4 regions of the Pseudarthrobacter sp. AG30 genome follow, and region 1 is predicted to be linked to each of the others. Evidence: riboswitches for the same ligand, from Rfam matches in the RefSeq annotation. Region 1 holds a riboswitch; each other region holds the start of a gene.
The links. Region 1 has a riboswitch for S-adenosylmethionine ahead of DC347_RS13820 (cobalamin-independent methionine synthase II family protein). Riboswitches for the same ligand answer to the same signal wherever they lie in the genome.
Positions count from the first base shown of each region.

Region 2: it holds a riboswitch for S-adenosylmethionine, as region 1 does, so the genes downstream of both, DC347_RS07655 (homoserine O-acetyltransferase) here and DC347_RS13820 (cobalamin-independent methionine synthase II family protein) in region 1, are expected to answer to the same signal.
Region 3: it holds a riboswitch for S-adenosylmethionine, as region 1 does, so the genes downstream of both, DC347_RS11380 (DUF1737 domain-containing protein) here and DC347_RS13820 (cobalamin-independent methionine synthase II family protein) in region 1, are expected to answer to the same signal.
Region 4: it holds a riboswitch for S-adenosylmethionine, as region 1 does, so the genes downstream of both, DC347_RS08745 (aminotransferase class V-fold PLP-dependent enzyme) here and DC347_RS13820 (cobalamin-independent methionine synthase II family protein) in region 1, are expected to answer to the same signal.

Region 1 is NZ_QEHL01000016.1:66,523-71,335, reverse strand. Features, by position in the region: gene DC347_RS13830 (adenylosuccinate synthase) at 1-674, opposite strand, end outside; gene DC347_RS13825 (M14 family zinc carboxypeptidase) at 904-1,959, opposite strand; SAM riboswitch class I at 2,181-2,285, shown strand; gene DC347_RS13820 (cobalamin-independent methionine synthase II family protein) at 2,298-3,506, shown strand; gene DC347_RS13815 (uracil-DNA glycosylase) at 3,718-4,350, shown strand; gene DC347_RS13810 (DUF3151 domain-containing protein) at 4,433-4,813, opposite strand, start outside.
Region 2 is NZ_QEHL01000006.1:166,814-171,626, reverse strand. Features, by position in the region: gene DC347_RS07660 (bifunctional o-acetylhomoserine/o-acetylserine sulfhydrylase) at 30-1,355, shown strand; SAM riboswitch class IV at 1,455-1,570, shown strand; gene DC347_RS07655 (homoserine O-acetyltransferase) at 1,583-2,698, shown strand; gene DC347_RS07650 (alcohol dehydrogenase catalytic domain-containing protein) at 2,819-3,955, shown strand; gene DC347_RS07645 (hypothetical protein) at 3,976-4,566, opposite strand; gene DC347_RS07640 (SGNH/GDSL hydrolase family protein) at 4,616-4,813, opposite strand, start outside.
Region 3 is NZ_QEHL01000012.1:141,186-145,998, reverse strand. Features, by position in the region: gene opgC (OpgC domain-containing protein) at 1-1,794, opposite strand, end outside; SAM riboswitch class IV at 1,971-2,085, shown strand; gene DC347_RS11380 (DUF1737 domain-containing protein) at 2,099-2,362, shown strand; gene DC347_RS11375 (rhodanese-like domain-containing protein) at 2,359-2,769, shown strand; gene DC347_RS11370 (O-succinylhomoserine sulfhydrylase) at 2,770-3,978, shown strand; gene DC347_RS11365 (glutamate--cysteine ligase) at 3,983-4,813, opposite strand, start outside.
Region 4 is NZ_QEHL01000008.1:209,653-214,465, reverse strand. Features, by position in the region: gene DC347_RS08755 (metal-dependent transcriptional regulator) at 1-28, opposite strand, end outside; gene DC347_RS08750 (class I SAM-dependent methyltransferase) at 101-859, opposite strand; gene DC347_RS08745 (aminotransferase class V-fold PLP-dependent enzyme) at 952-2,370, opposite strand; SAM riboswitch class IV at 2,408-2,521, opposite strand; gene hisN (histidinol-phosphatase) at 2,663-3,487, opposite strand; gene rsgA (ribosome small subunit-dependent GTPase A) at 3,532-4,647, opposite strand; gene aroA (3-phosphoshikimate 1-carboxyvinyltransferase) at 4,631-4,813, opposite strand, start outside.

The sequences.
Region 1 (4,813 bases):
GTGGCCTGGCCGCCCTCCATCAGGACCACCTTGCCCTCGTCCAGGGCGGTGTTAAGGACCAGGGTGCTGTCGATGACCAGCGGGCGGAGGCGGTCGGCAAAGGACAGGAAGTAATCAACGATCTCGTCCACCACAACGCTGCGACGGTTGTAGACCTTGACCAGGAGCTCGTTCTTCTGGCGCAGCGAGCCTTCCACCTTCTGGCGGAGGATGGATTCGTCGAAGACGTCCTGGACACGGATGCCCAGCCTGGCCACCTTGTCCATGTAGGCGGGGCCAATGCCGCGGCCGGTGGTTCCGATGGCGCGGCTGCCGAGGAAACGTTCGGTCACCTTGTCCAGCACCTGGTGGTAGGGGGCCACCAGGTGGGCGTTGGCGGACACGCGGAGCCGCGAGGTATCGGCGCCGCGGGCCTGGAGTCCGTCGATCTCCTGGAAAAGGGCTTCGAGGTTCACCACGCAGCCATTGCCGATGATGGGCACCGCGTTGGGGCTGAGAATGCCTGCGGGCAGCAGTTTGAGTTCGTACTTTTCACCGCCTACGACGACGGTGTGCCCGGCGTTGTTCCCGCCGTTGGGCTTGACGACGTAGTCAACACGGCCGCCCAGAAGGTCGGTGGCCTTGCCTTTTCCTTCGTCGCCCCACTGGGCTCCTACGATCACAATTGCTGGCATGGGATCCTCCCCCATTCGTTCGGGCTGCCCGGGTCCGGCCGCGGGGAGCGGACCTGCGCAGCGCCGTTCATGAGAATGCCCCGAACAGACCGGCCGTCGCCGGACCGCGGGGCGGCTCAGCGATGCAAGAGTTCCGGGGCTCTTACCACCCAAGTTTAGCGGATCAGGCACTTTGTCCACTCGATGGGCCCGCCGCGGCCCCGCAAGGGACTGCGGCGGGCCTGGTCTCTTACTCGTCCTCGGCTTCCCCGGCCGGCCGGGACGTCTGTTCGGCGAGAGTGTCCCAGAAGGAGGTGTCGGCGTCGGCAATGGAACCGTCCGCGATCGCCGCGGCGGTGGAGGTCAGGGTGGTGACCGTCTGCTTGATCAGGTAGCCGTTGCTCCGCTGCCCCAGCGCGTAGCCGTCCAGGTAGTGGTCGGACATGCCGCGCATCTCGAAAAGCAGGGTGGCAATTCCGTATTCCACGGAGATGCCGTTGCGGCTGATAGTCTCCGCACTGCCGCCCTGGTACTTGCCCAGGTGGCCCCAGCCGGTGGAGTCCACGTTGTTGAAGACCACGGCGCCGAGCCGCTTGGATTTCTCGACGACGGCGGGATCGGCGTTCGGGGTGGTGGGGTACAGGATTGACCCGGACACCAGCTTGCCGTCGCGTTCAGCGCGGGTGCCCTGGTGGTGCAGGTCGATCATGTAATCGACGCGGTACTTGCGCATCACGTTGCTGTGCAGCGCCTGGGTCTCCGGCTGGACCTTGGCCACGTGGTCCCGGTTCAGGTCCACGCCCTCCGCGTTGTAACGCGTCAGGTGGCGGTCGCCTTTGGCGAGGTAGTTGTCCAGCGGGAAGTTTACGTCCCCCATGGCGCCGTCGGCATTGAGCATGGGCACGATCAGGATATTGACGCCGTCCAGGATGCCGGACGACTTGCCCGTGCCCAGGTGCTTGATGAACTCCATGGCGCCCTCGGTGGTGAGCTGTTCGTTGCCATGCTGCTGGGTCAGGTAGAGGATGGTGGGCTTGGCCGGGTCAGAGATGTATTTGACCAGGTGGATATCGCGGCCCTTGACCGTCTGGCCGATCACTTCCAGCTCCATGGCCGGTTGCTTGGCGTCCTGGTCCTTCAGGAAGGAGACCATCTGACTGTACGTAGCCAGCTTGCTGGTGGTGATCTGGCCGTTGCCGCCGTAGTTCGGGCCTTCGCCAACTGCGTGGGCCACCGGGCCGGACCCGGCGAAGACGGCCAGCGCCAGCGCGCCGGATACGGCAAGGGTCCTCAAAGATTTCGTCACAGTGCGTTACCTCTTTCGAGTGCATCGGGTGCGTTCAGCCGCCATGTTCCCCATTACGGCCCGTGACAAACAGCCAACCAAGCTTGACGAAAGCTGTCAATAGACTGGACAAAACCTGGGAACGGGTTGGGCTATTGCCGGGGAGCGCCACCGCCCAACACCGATCCGCCGTATTCTGAACCGCATTTGCCCACAGGCGGTTCATGGATTTAGGTAAGAGTGGACCATCCGGAGCGGCTGAGAGACCTGGCTCAATGACGCCGCAGCAACCACGGTCCGGCAGGAAAGCTGCCGGCCGAAGGTGCTACTGCCAGGACCGATGGAAGGAAGATTCCAGCATGCCCCTCAACACCGACCATATTCGCGCCACCCACGCCGGGTCTCTGCCTCGCACCGATGAACTCATCGCAGCCAACACCGCAAAGGAATCCGACGGGATCACCCCGGCGTTCCTGGAGCTCCTGGAAGACTCCGTTGTGGGCGTGGTCCAGCGCCAGAAGGACCTGGGCATCGATATCCCCAACGACGGCGAGTACGGGCATACGATGTCCAACTCCGTGGACTACGGGGCCTGGTGGAACTACTCCTTCGCCCGGCTCGGCGGCCTGGAGCCGACCACCGTGGACCGGTGGGCCGAAGCCGAAGTCCGGCGGTCCTCGCCCGGAAACGTTGTCCTGACGTCCTTCCCCGACCGGCGGGACCGGCAGGCGTTCAACGAGGCGTACAACGATCCCTCCTCCGGGATCCTGGCGCACCGGAAGAGCGTGTCCCAACCCAAGATCGCCGGGCCCCTGACATATACCGGCCATGACCTGGTGGCCTCGGACATCAAGAACCTGAAGACCGGGCTCGCCGCGGCAGGCCTCAGCGAGGGGTTCGTGGCGTCCCTCTCCCCCGGTTCCTGCGCCCGCGTCGCCAATGAGTACTACAAGAACGATGAGGAACTCGTCTACGCATGCGCCGATGCGATGCGCGAGGAATACAAAGCCATCATCGACGCCGGCCTGACGGTCCAGCTCGACGATCCGTCCCTGGCCGAGAGCTGGGACCAGATCAACCCTGAGCCGTCCCTGGAGGACTACCTGAAGTTCATCCAGCTGCGCGTCGAGGCCACCAACTGGGCCTTGCGGGACCTTCCGCAGGAACAGGTCCGGCTGCACGTTTGCTGGGGCTCCTGGCATGGTCCGCACACTACGGACATCCCATTCGCCGACATCATCGGCTCAGTGCTGCAGGTCAACGCCGGCGCGTACTCCTTCGAGGCGGCCAATGTCCGCCACGAGCACGAATGGCGTGTCTGGGAGGACACCGCCCTTCCTGAGGGCAAAGTGATCATCCCCGGCGTCGTCTCCCACGCCACCAATGTGGTGGAGCACCCGGACCTGGTGGCGGACCGGATTGTCCGCTTCGCCAAGCTGGTGGGACGCGAGAACGTCATCGCGTCCACCGACTGCGGCCTGGGCGGCCGGGTGCATCCGCAGATCGCATTCGCCAAGCTGGAGGCTCTTGGCGAGGGCGCCCGCCGCGCCACCGGGCGCCTCTGGTAGTTATCCGCCCCTTCCGGGAATGACCGCCGGTCCACTGCGCCATGAATGAGGTGCGCTGGACCGGCGTTTCGTTTCTCCGGGCTTGGTAAACTGGCAAAGGCCGACCCGGAATCGGCCCACCCCAACTAACCACCGTTGATGAGCTGCGCCACCGTGCGCCCATTTTCGGCGGTGGACGCAACATCAATCCCCGCAGGAGAACCAGCCCTTCATGACCGCACTGGCCCCCGAAACATTCCACGAACAGCTCATGAGCCGCCGTTACGAGCCCAGCGTTGCCGCTGTCAACGAGCTGTGCGATTCCCTGCAGGAAGCGAAGCCCGGAACCGTGGTGCCCTACGTGGACCCCATGCACGATGTTGAGGAATGCCGCATCATCAGCCTGTACTCCAATATTGGCGAGATGGACCAGTCCGGTTTCATCACTGCCGGTGACCAGGACGCCGCGACCCGCATGCTGGGCATCCAGTGGAAGCTGGGCCTGCGCCCGGAATTCGTGATGCCCTGGAACGTCCACCCGTGGCACGTCCCGGGGGAGGCCAACGGAAAATTCACCCCGGACCAGGTGCAGGCAGGTTTGAAGCCGCTGCTGAAGTTCCTCGCCCTGGTCCCCCGCGCCTCCGTGATCGTGGCGCACGGCACGGAGGCAAACCGCCTGGCCAACCTGCTGCTGAAGACCGAAGTCCCGCTGCTGTGGCGCCGCGGCCTCAAGACCTACAAGGTCCGCTCCCTGAGTGGCCGCGCCTTCGCCGGTTCACCGGCCCGCCAGGAGGAGTTCCTCGCGGACATGCACACGGCGTACGCCGATGCCATGGCACGCACCGGCATCGCCCACCAGGCCTAGGGTTTCGACGCGGCTCAACCACCGACGACGGCAGGTCACCTTCGCTGGGAAGGTGACCTGCCGTCGTCGTAATTAGTCGTATCTAGCCCTCGATGGCTGCCTTCGCCGCGGGATCGGAGTCGTTCAGGAACTTCTCGATCCGCTCCGGCTCGTCCGCTTCCCCAATAGCCGACGAAGCCCTGCCCAGCGAGTAAAGCGCACGGAGGAACCCGCGGTTCGGCTCGTGCTCCCACGGGATGGGCCCGACGCCGCGCCAACCGTTGCGGCGCAGCGCGTCCAGTCCGCGGTGGTAGCCCACTCGGGCGTACGCGTAGGAGTCGATGGTCCGGCCCTCGGTCCACGCTTCCTCAGCCAGGATCGCCCACAACAGTGAGGACGTGGGGTGCTTTTCCACCAGGTCCAGGGCCTCGTGCCCGGCTTCCAGCTGCGCATTGACCTCGGTCTCGGCAGGCAGGAGCGTGGG
Region 2 (4,813 bases), on a different contig from region 1:
ATGCCGGGCCCATGTCATAGGAGACTGAGATGTCCAACGGATGGTCCTTCGAAACCCGCCAGATCCATGCAGGCCAGGAGCCTGACAGCGCCACCGGGGCCCGCGCCCTTCCCATCTACCAGACCACGTCCTTCGTGTTCCCGAGCGCCGAGAGCGCAGCCAACCGTTTTGCGCTGGCCGAACTGGCGCCGATCTACACCCGCATCGGCAACCCCACCCAGGACGCGGTGGAGCAGCGGATCGCCAGCCTCGAAGGTGGCCTGGCCGCTTTGCTGCTGAGCTCGGGGCAGGCCGCGGAAACCTTCGCCGTCCTGAATATCGCCGAGGCCGGGGACCACATCGTGGCCAGCCCCAGCCTGTACGGCGGCACCTACAACCTGTTCGCCCACACCCTGAAGAAGTTCGGCATCACGGTCACCTTCGTGGAAGATCCGGACAACCTGGATCAGTGGCGGAATGCCGTTCAGCCCAACACCAAACTGTTCTTTGGCGAGGTGGTATCCAACCCGCGCCAGGACGTCTTGGACATCGAAGGCATCTCCCAGGTGGCCCACGACGCCGGCGTTCCCCTGATCGTGGACAACACCCTGTCCACGCCCTACCTGATCCGGCCGCTGGAGTGGGGTGCGGACATCGTGATCCACTCCGCCACCAAGTACCTGGGCGGTCATGGCTCGGCGATTGCCGGCGTCATCGTCGACTCCGGCAAGTTCGATTTCGGCAAGGACCCCGGCCGGTTCCCCGGTTTCAACACCCCGGATCCCACCTACAACGGGCTGGTCTACGCCCGGGACCTTGGCGAGGGCGGCGCACTGGGCGCCAACCTTTCCTACATCCTCAAAGCCCGTGTCCAGTTGCTGCGCGACCTTGGCTCGGCGGTTTCGCCCTTCAACGCCTTCCTGATTTCGCAGGGCCTGGAAACGCTGAGCCTGCGGGTGGAACGGCACGTTTCCAACGCCACGGAGGTGGCGCGCTGGCTGGAGGGAAGGGACGACGTCGAATCGGTCGCCTACGCGGGGCTGCCGTCCAGCCCCTGGTACGAACGGGGCCGCAAGTACGGGCCCAAGGGGACCGGCGCCGTCGTCGCTTTCAACCTGGCCGGGGGCGCGGAGGCGGGCAAGCGCTTCGTCGACGCCCTGGAACTGCACTCGCACGTGGCCAACATCGGCGACGTCCGTTCGCTTGTCATCCACCCGGCGTCGACCACCCACAGCCAGCTCTCGCCCGAGCAGCAGGTGGTGGCCGGCGTCAATCCGGGGCTGGTCCGCTTGTCGGTTGGCTTGGAGCACATCGACGACATCCTGGCCGACCTGGAGGCCGGTTTCCGCGCGGCCAAGGGCGGCGCCGACGCCTGACCGCCGGCACGCCGGGGCGCTGCCGGCCGGCAGCGCCGGGAAGTCACAACCAGTCACACTCTTGGCCTGGACCGGGGGGTGTTTCGTACACTCGAACCAGGTCATGAGTGCCAGTGACAGCCCCGGCTTGCTGGCCGGCAACCCTCCTTCCGCGGTGGGGTGCCCCGGGTGAAGACCTGGCCTGCCGGTCAAATGACGGCAGGCAAGCGCGTAGAAGAGGTCTTGCCATGACGGTTACCGTCGCCCGTACCACCATTCCCGAACACGGAGTTGTCCGCTACGCCTCCATCGGAGGACTCGAGCTCGAGGGCGGCGGCTACCTGCCGGATGTCACCCTGGCGTACGAGACCTGGGGCACGCTGAACGCGGACGGCAGCAACGCCATCCTGATCGAGCACGCCCTGACGGGCAGCACCCACGTGACCCGGGGCGACACCGACGAAGAGGGCTGGTGGGAACAGCTGGCCGGTCCTGGGGCGCCCGTCGATACGGACAGGTTCTTCGTGGTGTCCGTCAACATTGTGGGCGGCTGCTACGGGTCCACGGGCCCGTCGTCGGCCGCCCCCGACGGAGCACCCTGGGGCTCACGCTTCCCCCTGGTCACCCTGCGGGACAGCACTGTTGCCGAGGCCCGGCTGGCGGACCAGCTGGGCATCGGGAGCTGGTACGCCGTCCTTGGCGGTTCCATGGGGGGTGCCCGCGCCCTGGAGTGGGCGGTGACCTACCCTGACCGGGTGCAGCGCTGCGCCGTCATCTCGGTCGGCGCTGCCAGCACGGCTGAACAGATCGCTTTCGCCCAGGCCCAGACCCTGGCCATCCGCCAGGATCCGAACTTCAACGGCGGCGACTACTACGGCGGACCGTGTCCGGAAGACGGACTGGCCCTGGCACGGCGGATCGCCCACATCACGTACCGGTCCGCCGCGGAACTGGAAGGGCGCTTCGGCCGGGAACCCCAGGCCCCCGAGTCGCCCCTGCACGGCGGACTGCTGGCAAACCGCGGACGCTACCAGGTGGAAAGCTATCTGGACCACCAGGGCAGGAAGCTCGTCCGCCGGTTCGACGCCAACAGCTATATCGCCCTCACCGAGGCATTGATGAGCCACGATGTCTGCCGTGGCCGCGGGCCGCTGGCCGAGACCCTGGCCTCCGCCACCGCCCGGTTCTTCGTTGCCGCCGTGGACTCCGACCGGCTCTACTTCCCGTCCCAGTCCCGCGAATTGGCCCAGGCCCTGCCGGGTGAGGTTGACGTGCATATGATCTCGGCACCGATAGGCCATGACGGCTTCCTGACCGAGATCGGACAGCTGGGGAACCAGCTCCGGACGACGTTCCTGGCCTAGCTGCGCCCGTCCCGGCAGCGGCCGGCTGCTGCCCTGCGGTGCTTCCGGTGCACGCTGCCGGTGGACGCCGCGGTGCCACAGTGCGGCAGGCCCGGGGTGGAAGTACGGCATGATCGTGTCATGAAAGCCGCCGTCCTGTATTCGACCGTTCCCGCCGCCGGACAGGCATCGGGAAACCCCACCTACGCTGACGCGAAACCGTTGGTCGTTCAGGAGCTGGACCAAGCACAGCCGCGCGCCGGTGAGCTTGGGGTTGCCATCACCTATTCGAGCCTGTGCCATTCGGACCTGTCCGTGGTGGACGGCTCCAGGGTCCGGCCGCTTCCGATGGCATTGGGCCACGAAGCGGTGGGACGGGTGGTGTCCGTGGGCGACGGGGTAGCCGATGTGTCCGTGGGAGACCACGTGGTGCTCGTTTTCGTGCCCAGTTGCGGCCATTGCCGGGCCTGCCGGGCCGGGAGGCCCGCGCTTTGCCACCGCGCTGCGGAGGTCAACGGCTCCGGTGACCTGCTGCATGGGCCGGCCTTGCTGCGCACGCCGGCGGGGGAGCGCATCAACCACCATTTGGGCGTCTCGGCGTTTGCGGATTACGCCGTGGTGGCGCGGGAGTCGGTGGTGGTGATTGACGACGACGTCCCGGACACCGTCGCGGCGATGTTTGGTTGCGCCGTGCTCACCGGAATGGGGGCCGTGCTCAATACGGCAGGCGTCAGTCCGGGACAGTCCGTGGCTGTCTTCGGCATCGGCGCAGTAGGCTTATCGGCCGTCATGGCGGCCCGCCTCGCCGGGGCCGCCGGAGTGATTGCCATCGATCCGAATCCGGGCAAGCACCCCTTGGCCCTGGAGGCCGGTGCCACGGCGGTGGGAACGCCTGCGGATGCGGCCCGTCTTGTGGCCGAGGCTGCCGGTGACGGGGTGGATGTGGCCGTCGAAGCAGTCGGCTTGGCCGGCGTGATCGCAACGTGCCTTGATCTGGTGACGCGGGGCGGCGCGGTTGTCTCGGTGGGACTGCCCCATCCGTCTGCTGAACTGTCCGTTCCGGCACTGCAGTTCGCAGGCGCGGGCAAACGGCTCCTCGGCTCCTACATGGGCGACGCGGTTCCCCGCCGAGACATCCCGGCGTACCTGGGCTACTGGCGGGAAGGCAGGCTTCCGGTGGAACTGCTGCACACCGATACCCGGCCGCTGGCGGACGTCAATGAAGGCCTGGATGCGCTGGCGTCCGGGCAGGTGGTCAGGCGGCTCTTCCGGGCTTGAGGCGTGGCGGCGGCTGGGGCTCAGCCGTTCATGATGTCGCTGCGGCGCTTCATGTAGTCCTCCATGGACATTTCGCCGTTGCTGTACTGCTGGTCCAGTTCTGCGAGCTTCCGGGCACGGAATCCCTGGGGCGCTCCCGGCGGGGGAACGGCCGGGCCTGGAGGCGGGCCGGCCGGCGTGTGGCCGGTACCCTGCTGCTGGCCGGGGAACTGCTGGCCCAGACCCTGCTGGCCCAGACCCTGCTGGCCCGGGAACTGCTGGAACGGCGGTTCCTGGGGCGCGCCGTAGCGGGGGTCCGGCATGGGGGGCTGCCCGTACTGGTAGGGCTGTGGCTGTGATTCACCGGCCGGGGTGGGCTGGCGGAAGCCGCCGGAGTAGTAGTCCTGCTGGGTGTAGCCGTCGCGGGGCTGGTTGCTCTGCGGCCCCGCGGACCCGGGAAACTGGCCGGACCCGGGGAACCCGCCCGGCCCGTACTGTCCCGGAAACTGGCCAGGGTACTGGCCCGGCAAGCCTTGGTCCCGGTCCCGCCGTGCCATGGACCGCCGGTACATCCGCATGGCCATGGGGACAACGAAGGACAGGATGATGATCCACAAAAACAAGCTGCTCACGGTGCCGCGCCTCTCAAAGGTTGTCCCTCCAGCGTAACCCCGTGCGGTCCTACCGGCGGCTGGGTTCCGAGGTTCCCAGCGGACCCTCGCCGGACCCCAACGGAACGCCCGGGCCAAAGACGGGACCCGGCGTCGGCCGTTTCGCCGTGACGCCGTCACCGGAGGACTGGTGCCGGAGCCGGCGCAGGACCCAGGGCACGAAGTATTCGCGCGCCCACACCAAGTCCCCGGTCCTTGCCTCGCGCCA
Region 3 (4,813 bases), on a different contig from region 1:
CACCACGTACAGGCCCATCACGTTGAACTGCCAGGGCCCGAACTGCAACAGCAGGATGGCCGGCAGGACCTGGGGCGGCACCGGGAACTGGAACAGCGACGACATCCCGGCGTAGAGGTCGTACGTCCGGCCGGCACCGTTATGCCCGGCCCCGCCGGTCCCCTGGTCCACGAACGTGGTCAAGGCCTCGGTGTGGAAGAACGGAAGCTGCGCGATGAGGAAGACGCCGATCAGCACCGACAGCGCGGTCACATAGAGCTTCCCCGCCCGGCGGGAGGTGAGGTCCACAACCTTGCCGAAGTCTTCCCTGGCCTTCGGCCCGTAGACCATGCCCACCACCAGGCCGGAGAACAGCACGAAGAGTTCGGCACCCGATACGAAGCCCACGGCCTCCTGGGTGAGCAGCTGGAACAGCGAGACCAGGCCCAGGTGGTTGACCACCACGAAGACAATGGCCATCCCGCGCAGCAGATCCACGCGCGAGTCCCTGTTTCCCGGCTCCTGGTAGCTCCATGCGGTGGCGGCGTTGACCCGGCGGGGAATCTGCCACAGCGCCGCCAGGAGGATGGCCATCGCCACGGCCACGGTCCAGACCGCAGCCCCGGACAGGGTGTTGGCCCGGACATACGATCCGTCCGCGGCCACATCGGTGACCGGCCCGGTGACCACGGCAGAGGACTTCAGCCGGTCCAGCGCAGCTTTGGCGATGGCGGGATTTCCGGTGAGCAGCCAGTCGATGCTGGCCACGCCGGTATCCCTGGTGCTGGTGCGCTCGTCCCACACCACCGCCGCCGTCCTGGCGAAAGCCGGCGAGGTGGCGGTACCCACCACCTGGTCCCACCAGGCCGTCTTGATATCCGCCTCCGGCGGTCCGCCCGCGGCAGGGCTGTAGAACGCCGACGTCTGGAGCAGTAGCGGCTTCCTGCGGACCTCCGCGTAGGCACTGTAGAAGTTCTCGCTGCCCGCGCCGGTCAGCATCTCCTGGAGTTCACCGGCACGCGGCACGGTGTTAACGGCAGCGGCGCCGGCAGTGTCGTCATGGTAGGCAGTCAGGCCCACCCAGTCCACGGCGTCGTCCCCCGGATAGTAGGGGGCGTAGGCGGCGTCGGAGCCGTTCCAGGCGCCGTCGCCGTTGGTGTCCAGGAGGGCGAAGCCGTCACTTCCAGGCTGCGGGGCATTCCTGCTCCGGTCAAAGGGGTAGTCCTTGCCCAGGTACGGCGCCCAGACCATGGCGGCCCGGCCGCCGTCGTCCTTTTTGACCGCTGCCGCGACCGCCTTGAAGGCCTCCCGGTAGGCGGCCGGCTGCTGCCCCCAGGCCACCCAGCTCGAGTTCATGTCCGGCGCAAACCGGATCAACAGCCGGCCCTTGAACCCGGAGGCCAGGTCGCGGACCTTGCCGGCGAAGGCTTCCGCTTCGGAGGCGCCGATCTGGTCCAGCGGCACCGTGGGCTTCACGGTGAGCATGGCGTGGGCGCCCTTGGCCGAGGCCTGCTGCAGGAACCCCTCGATGTTGTTCCGGTCCGAGTCGCGGAACGGCAGGCCGATGTCGTGGCCAAACACGGCCGGGCTCGCACCCAGCCGGTCGGAGAATCCAGCGGCGGTATCCTCGCCCCATTCAAGGACGGCACCCAGCCACGGCTTGCCTTGGTCCGGTTCCGCGGAGGCCGCCTGCGCAGCACCGGCGGGCGCCAGCAGCGCCAGGAGCACGACGACGGCGGCGGCCAGGAACGCCCCGGGGGAACGGTGACGGGCACGACGACGGCCGGCCTGGTGGTGCGATGTTGCTGCTCGCATGCTGGCAAGACCCCCCGGTACTCCCACTGTGACGGCAGGGCGGCGCCCCCGGTAGAAACTTTATCGGCCCGGCCGCCTTGCCGCGTTCCCGTGACGCGGTGGTCGCGGGCTCTCAATTACGGAACATGACGACGGCGGCCGTGCGGCTTGGCGGCGCAGGTGTTACGTTTTTGGGGAGTAATGAGTACCGGTGTTAAGCCCTGACTGGCCGGTCGGCAACCCTCCTCTCGCGGCGGGGTGCCTCAGGTGAATACTTGGCATATCGACCGATTCGAGCTGCAAGCGTGAAAGAAGGAGATCCGTCGTGTCTGACGCACCCGCCCCTGACGAAAAATTGTCCTACCGCCTGATTACGGGCCCGGACGACCGCTCCTTTTGTGAGCGGATCTCGGCTGCGCTTGCGGACGGTTACGTCCTGCACGGCAGCCCGGCGGCCACTTTCAACGGCAGCAGCGTCATCGTGGCCCAGGCCGTTGTCCTCCCGGCCGCCATCGCGTCGGCTGACGCCGCGGTGGCCACGGCTGTTGACGACCTGGAAGGCGAGTTCGACGGCGAGGGCCACGCATGAGCTACGCGGGAGACCTGACGCCGCAGGAAGCGTGGGCCAAGCTGGAGCAGGGCGCCATCCTGGTGGACGTCCGCACCGAGGGCGAATGGGCCCACATTGGCATTCCGGATACCAAGGCAACGGACAACGATCCGCTCTTCATCCAGTGGACCTTCCCCGGCGGCATCCCCAACCCCGATTTCGTGAAGGACCTCAAGGAGCAGGCGCCTGAGGACCCGGGCGCTGAGCTCGTGTTCCTTTGCCGTTCGGGCCAGCGATCCATCGCCGCGGCCGTGGCGGCCACCCAGGCCGGCTTCACTTCCTACAACGTCCTGGAGGGCTTCGAGGGGGAACCTGACCGCTACGGCGAACGGACCGTCAACGGCTGGAAGAACCGCGGCCTGCCCACCAACCTCGGAAAGAACTAAGTGACTTTCAATCAAGATGCCCCCGGCTGGAGCCCCGACACCCAGGCTGTCCGCGGCGGGCTGGACCGCACCAACTTCCAGGAAACCTCAGAGGCCGTCTTCCTGAATTCCGGGTTCGTCTACGAATCCGCGGCCGCGGCCGAACGCGCCTTCACCGGCGAGGACGAGCGCTTTGTGTACTCGCGCTACGGCAACCCGTCCGTGGCCACCTTCCAGGAACGGCTCAGGCTGCTGGAAGGCACCGAGGCCTGCTTCGCGACGGCGTCGGGCATGTCCGCGGTGTTCACGGCCCTGGGCGCGCTCCTTGCAGCCGGTGACCGCGTGGTGGCCGCCCGCTCACTGTTCGGGTCATGCTTCGTGATCCTGAACGAGATCCTGCCGCGGTGGGGAGTGGAAACGGTCTTCGTCGATGGCCCGGACCTGGACCAGTGGCGCGAGGCCCTGTCCAAGCCCACCACCGCCGTCTTCTTCGAATCCCCGTCCAACCCGATGCAGGAAATCGTGGACATCGCCGCGGTGAGCGAACTTGCCCATGCCGCCGGCGCCACGGTAGTTGCGGACAATGTCTTCGCCACTCCCCTGCTGCAGCGCTGCGGGGACCTGGGCGCGGACGTCATCGTGTACTCCGGCACCAAGCACATCGACGGGCAGGGCCGGGTCCTGGGCGGTGCCATCCTGGGCACCAAGGAGTTCATCGACGGCCCGGTGAAGCAGCTGATGCGCCACACAGGTCCGGCGCTTTCGGCGTTCAACGCCTGGGTCCTGACCAAGGGCCTGGAAACCATGAGCCTGCGCGTCCGGCACTCCTCGGCCACCGCCCTGCGGCTCGCTGAATGGCTCGAGGAGCAGCCTGCAGTGAGCTGGGTGAAGTACCCGCTGCTGACATCGCACCCGCAGTATGAGCTGGCGGCGAAGCAGATGAGCGCCGGCGGCACGGTCCTCACCCTTGAGCTGGCGCCCTCGGGCGGGCGCTCCGGCAAGGAGGCGGCCTTCGCCCTGTTGGACGGGCTGCGGATCATCGACATCTCCAACAACCTGGGCGATTCGAAATCCCTGATCACCCACCCCGCCACCACCACGCACCGCGCCATGGGGCCGGAGGGGCGGGCCGCCATTGGCTTGAGTGACGGCGTGGTCCGGCTCTCCGTGGGGCTCGAGGACGCGGACGACCTCATCCGCGACCTGGAACAGGCCCTGAAGCAGATCTAAGGCGTCAGGCCTGGCGGACCCGCAGCAGTTCCGGGGTGTCTTCCACGCCGGAAAGATCCAGGGCGCCGCGCATGGTGGCGTCTACGGCGTGCCGGACCACTGCACCGAAGCCCATATCCTCGGGAGGCGGTCCGGCCAGCGCCCTGTCGCGGGCCCGGCGCTGCTCGGCGGCCCCTGTCCCGCGGGCGATGATGTGCTCCACGCCCTGGCGGGCCATGGCCAGTTCGCCCTGTTCCTGGAGGACAGGCGCCAGGTAATCCACCAGGGAACGGGCTACGTCCGCGGCCGGGGCCGGGCGGAAGTTCCCAAAGTCCAGGAGCTCGCCGCCGAGTCCCGAACTGCTGGCCTGCCAGGAGGCCATCCGCAGCAGGACAGTGGGCACGGGGGCCGGGTCCACCCCCTCGCGCCATTCCCTGCCGGCCGATTCCACCAGGGCGCGGACCAGCACGGCGATCAAGGCTGCATCCTCGGCGCGGAGGCAGACGTCCGCCACCCGCACCTCAACCGTCGGGTGGTTCCGGGAGAGCCGCGCGTCGAAATACAGCATCCCTTCATCGAGCATCACGCCGGTGTCCAGCAGCCGGGTGACCACCCTCCGGTAGGCGGGGTACGTCCCGTAGATCGCGGCCGGGCCGGACGTCGGCCACCGGTTCCAGGCCTGGGTACGGTAGCTTTCGAACCCGGTGGGGACGCCGTTCCAGTACGGCGAGTTGGCGCTCAACGCCGTCAGCACCGCCAGCTTGTCGCGGATCCGGTCCAGGACCGCCACGCCCTCTTCCGGCGATTCGATGTAGGTGTGCACGTGGAAACCGCAGGTCAGCTGTTCCTGCGCCGT
Region 4 (4,813 bases), on a different contig from region 1:
TGGAGGAGGATGGCGCGCTGGTCTTCACAGGCTCAAGCCTACCGGGTTCCCTGCCGTGGCCGGGTCCGCGGGGCCTGCGGCGTCGGGCAAACCCATCCCGTTACGCCTTCACGGCGCGCCACGCCAAGGTGAGGTAGGGAAGATCGAGTTCCTGGTCGGGCGGGTAGGCCAGATGGTCGTGGAGGTACCAGTCCAGGTTCGCCAGGACCTTGGCCCTGGTTGCCTCGCCGGCGCGCAGGTAATAGCTCCGGGACTTGGTGAGTTCCATCAGGCCCGTGGTGGTCACCTTGTCCTGCCAGTGCGTGACATGCCCTTCGAGCCCGGTGAATTCGGGCCCCACCACCGGCTTGTGGCCCGGGCGGTACACATCGCCGGCGTGCATGATCCTGGAGAGCCTGTGCACCCACGGCACCGAGGTATCCAGTTGGTTCCAGATGAGTCCGAGCGTTCCGTGCGGGCGCAGGACGCGGGCAAGTTCGGTGCTCGCCGGCAGCGCGTCGCACCAGTGCCAGGCCTGCGCCACGGTGACGACGTCGAAGGAGGCTTCGGCCAGCCCCGTCGCCTCCGCGGTCCCCGCCACGGCCGTGGCAGCAGGGCAGTGTGCCGCGAGTTGGGCGAGCATGTCCGTGGAAGGGTCGACGGCGGTTACCTCCAGGCCAAGCTCCAGCAGCAGGGCCGTAAACTTCCCGGTACCGGCCCCGACATCGAGTGCGTCACGGGCCTGCGCCGGGACCAGCCACCGGGCTGATTCCACGGGGTAGCCCGGCCTGACGCGCTGGTAGTGCCGTCCGCCGTCGCGGAAACTGCCGCCAAGTTCCCGCCGGCGCCCGTGATCAAGCTTGGGGCCACCCCGAACCACGCGTGGACTCCTTCAATTCCGACTGTTGATGCCCCTCGAATTTACCGCACCCCCTTTGGACATGTGGTGGGGGAGCAGGAGCGGGAGGAGCCCTAGTCGTCGATACAGGGGGCCGCGCCGGCCGTGCCCGGGGTGTTGGGTGCCCAGTGCGGGTAGGTGCGGGAGTCGTTGGCGGGCACCCAACGGCCTGCGTCAACCACGTAGTCCCAGCCCAGTCCGTTGCTGCGCAGTGCGCGGATGCCGGCAAGAAGGCGTTCGGCATCCTCCAGCCGGGATCCGACGCCGAAGCTCGCCCGGAGTGATCCGTTGGGCAGGCCCAGGCGTTTCAGCAGCGGGTGGGCGCAGAAGCGTCCGTCCCGCAGGCCCACGCCGTGCTCCGCCGAGAGGTAGGCGGCCACCAGCCCGGCGTCGTAGCCTGCAACCGAGAAATTGACCACGCCGATGGTGTCCGTTTCCGGATTGGTGTCCTTGAAGATCTGGTGGACGGTGACGCCGTCGATGCCCTGGAGGCCCTCCACCAGGAAGGAGCGGATGGCGGACTCGTGGGCGTGCCAGCGTTCCTGGTCCAGTTCCGCGATCACCTGGGTGGCGCGGGCCAGCGTGGCGGCTCCCAGGACGTTGGGCGATCCCCCCTCATGGCGGGCCGGGCCGGTGGCCCAGCTGACGCCGTCGAGCCTTGCTTCCTTGACGGCACCGCCCCCGGCCAGGTGCGGGACACCGGCGTCCAGCCAGTCAGCACGTCCCACCAGGACGCCTGCGCCGAACGGCGCGTAGAGCTTGTGCCCGGAGAACGCAAGGTAGTCGACGTCGTCCGTGCTGATGTCCACCCGGCGATGCGGCGCAAGCTGGGCGGCGTCCACCACGATCCGTGCGCCGTACTGGTGCGCCAGCGCGGCCAAGGCCCGGATGGGGAGGATCTCGCCGGTGACGTTGGAAGCGCCGGTGACGGCCAGCAGGCTGACCCCGCCCTGCTCAAGTTCGGTGCGGACTGCCTCCAAAGTGCCGCTGATGGTGTCCGCGGCGACAATGCTGCGGTGCGGGACGCCCTGCCAGGGCAGGAGGTTGGCGTGGTGTTCGATGTCCAGGTAAAGGACATCTCCGGCGGGGCGGCCGTCCGCCAGCGGCAGGCAGCCGGCCAGCAGGTTCAGGGAGTCGGTGGTGTTGCGGGTGAAGACGACCGAATCGCCGGGGCGCCCTCCCACGAAGTCGCGGACAATGTTGCGTGCGTTTTCGTACACTGAGGTGCTGATCTGGGATGCGTAGCCGGCGCCCCGGTGGACACTCGCGTAGTACGGGAGGATCTCGTTCAGGTACGCGGACACCACTGACAGCGCCGGTGCGGAGGCGCCGTAGTCGAGGTTTGCGTAGCGGACGTGGCCGCCGGAGATCAGCGGCGCCTGGATCTCGGCGCCGGTGACCGCGGCGAGGGGCCGGCCGGCGACGGCCTGTCGCGGATCCGCCGCGGCGGCGTTGGCGGTGGCGGAAAGGGGGGAGACGGTGGCAGTTGTCACAGAGACCTCACTTGGATACAGGACTCCGGCACAGTGGAATCCGCGCTTGCCGTATCCGCTCCGGACCGGCCTGGTCGTCACCCGGGGCACCCCACCGCGAATGGAGGGTTGCCGGCCAGCAAACCGGGGTTTTGCGCTGGCACTCGTGACCTGGATAAAAGCGTAGAACATGGAATGGGCAGGACTAAAGCCGCGGCAATTGTTAAGGCTTTTGTTACGCCCTGCCGAAGAAACGGCCGCGGACGCCCCCTCAAGGAGGCGTCCGGCGTCGTATTGTTCGATTATTGTGCCGCTAGGGCGACTGCTGGAGCAGGTCGTCGAGGTCCGGGTTCAGCCGGTGCAGCACCTCTGAATGCAGGATCGAGTTCGTGGCCAGGGCATTGCCGCCGAACGGGCCATCCTCGCCTTCGAGGGACGTGAAGCGGCCGCCGGCCTCCACCACGATCGGTACCAGGGCGGCCATGTCGTACAGGTTCAGTTCGGGTTCGCAGGCGATATCCACCGAGCCTTCCGCCACCATGCAGTAGGACCAGAAGTCTCCGTACGCCCGGGTCCGCCACACGTCTTCCGTCAGGCCGAGGAAGTCGTCAAGGTTTCCGCGTTCCTTCCAGCCGCCCAGGCTGGAATAGGAGAGGGAGGCGTCGGCCAGGTTTGAGACGTTGGAAACCCGAAGCCGGGTGGCGGCGGCCAGGGACCTGCCCATGTACGCGCCCATGCCTTTGGCAGCCCACCAGCGCTTGCCCAGTGCCGGAGCGCTGACGACGCCCACCACCGGCTCGCCCTCGTCCACCAGGGCGATCAGCGTGGCCCAGACCGGGACGCCGCGGACGAAGTTCTTGGTCCCGTCGATGGGATCGATGATCCAGCGCCGCGAGCCGTGGCCGGTGCTGCCGAATTCCTCACCCAGGACGGCATCGCGGGGCCGGGAGCGGGAGAGTTGGCCTCGGATGGCCTCCTCGGCCGCCTTGTCGGCGTCGGTGACCGGCGTCAGGTCCGGCTTGGTCTCGACGTGGAGGTCCAGGGCCTTGAACCGGCTCATCGTCTGGTCGTCCACGGAGTCGGCCAGGACGTGGGCCAGGCGCAGGTCATCGTTGTAACTCGAAGCGGGTTGGATCATGGTTCCAAACTACCGTCTGCGGGCGTTTCTGCCGGGAGAACGCGTCAGTTGACGCTGCCAAGCTCCTTCGTTTCCTGTGCTTCCATCCTTGGATCGGCGCCGAGCAGCCGCCGCAGGGACGCCAGGCGGGCGGCGCCGGTAGGGCCGGCGTGTCCGCCGTCCACCCACTCGTCCAGCCCGCAGTTGACCGCCGTTGCCGTGTGCTTGCAGCCCCGCTCGCAGTTTTCGATGCCCGGGGAGAGATCCGGGAACGAGCGCAGGATCCTGTCCGGGTCCACGTGCGCCAGGCCAAAGGACCGGATCCCCGGGGTGTCGATGATCCAGCTGCCGGGCGGCGCGTCCGCGAGCCGAAGTGCCAGTGCCGACGACGACGTGTGCCGGCCGCGCCCGGTGACGGCGTTGACGCCGCCGGTGGCGCGCTCGGCGCCCGTGAGTGCGTTCACCATAGTGGATTTGCCCACCCCGGAATGCCCCAGCATCACGGTGACGGTGCCGTCGAGGTGTGCGCGGAGGGCGGCCACCGCAGCGCTGTCCAGCCGGGCGGAGAGGCCGTCGTCGGACCGCGCGTCGATCCCGGAGGCCTGTGCGTCGGCGGTCTTGCTGATGATGACGGGGAAGTCCAGGTGCGTGTAATTGGAGAGGAGCTCGGCGGGATCCTTGACGTCGGCCTTGGTCACCAGCAGGATCGGCGCGATCCCGGCGTCGTAGGCCGCCACCAGGGCGCGGTCAATGAAGCCTGTGCGGGGCTCGGGGTTGGCGGCCGCCACGACGATGACCAGCTGGTCCGCGTTGGCCACCACGGCGCGCTCCACGGGGTCGGTATCGTCGGCACTGCGGCGAAGCAGGGTGCGGCGGTCCTGAATTCTCACCAGCCGGGCCAGCGTGTCCGGGGCTCCGGAGACATCCCCCACCAGGGAGACGAAGTCGCCGGCCACCACGGGATTGCGGCGAAGCTCGCGGGCCCGCGCAGCGATGACCACCCGCTCATTGTCCGAGTCCTCACCCACCACCGCGGTGTACCGCCCACGGTCCACCGTGATGATCCGGCCGGTTACGGCGTCATCGTGGCTGGGGCGGTCTTTGGTGCGTGGCCTGGAGCCTTTCTTGCTCGGGCGGATCCTGACGTCCGATTCGTCCCAGGAATCAGTGCTCCGCGCCACTGCCGCGCCCTTCCGGTCCGGCAGCGGACGTGCCCTCCTGGGCCAGCATGCCTGCCCACAGCTGTGGGAAGTCGGGCATGGTCTTGGCTGTGGTGGCAATATCCTCCACCTGGACGCCCGGTACCGCCAGTCCCAGGATCGCCCCGGCCGTGGCCATCCGGTGGTC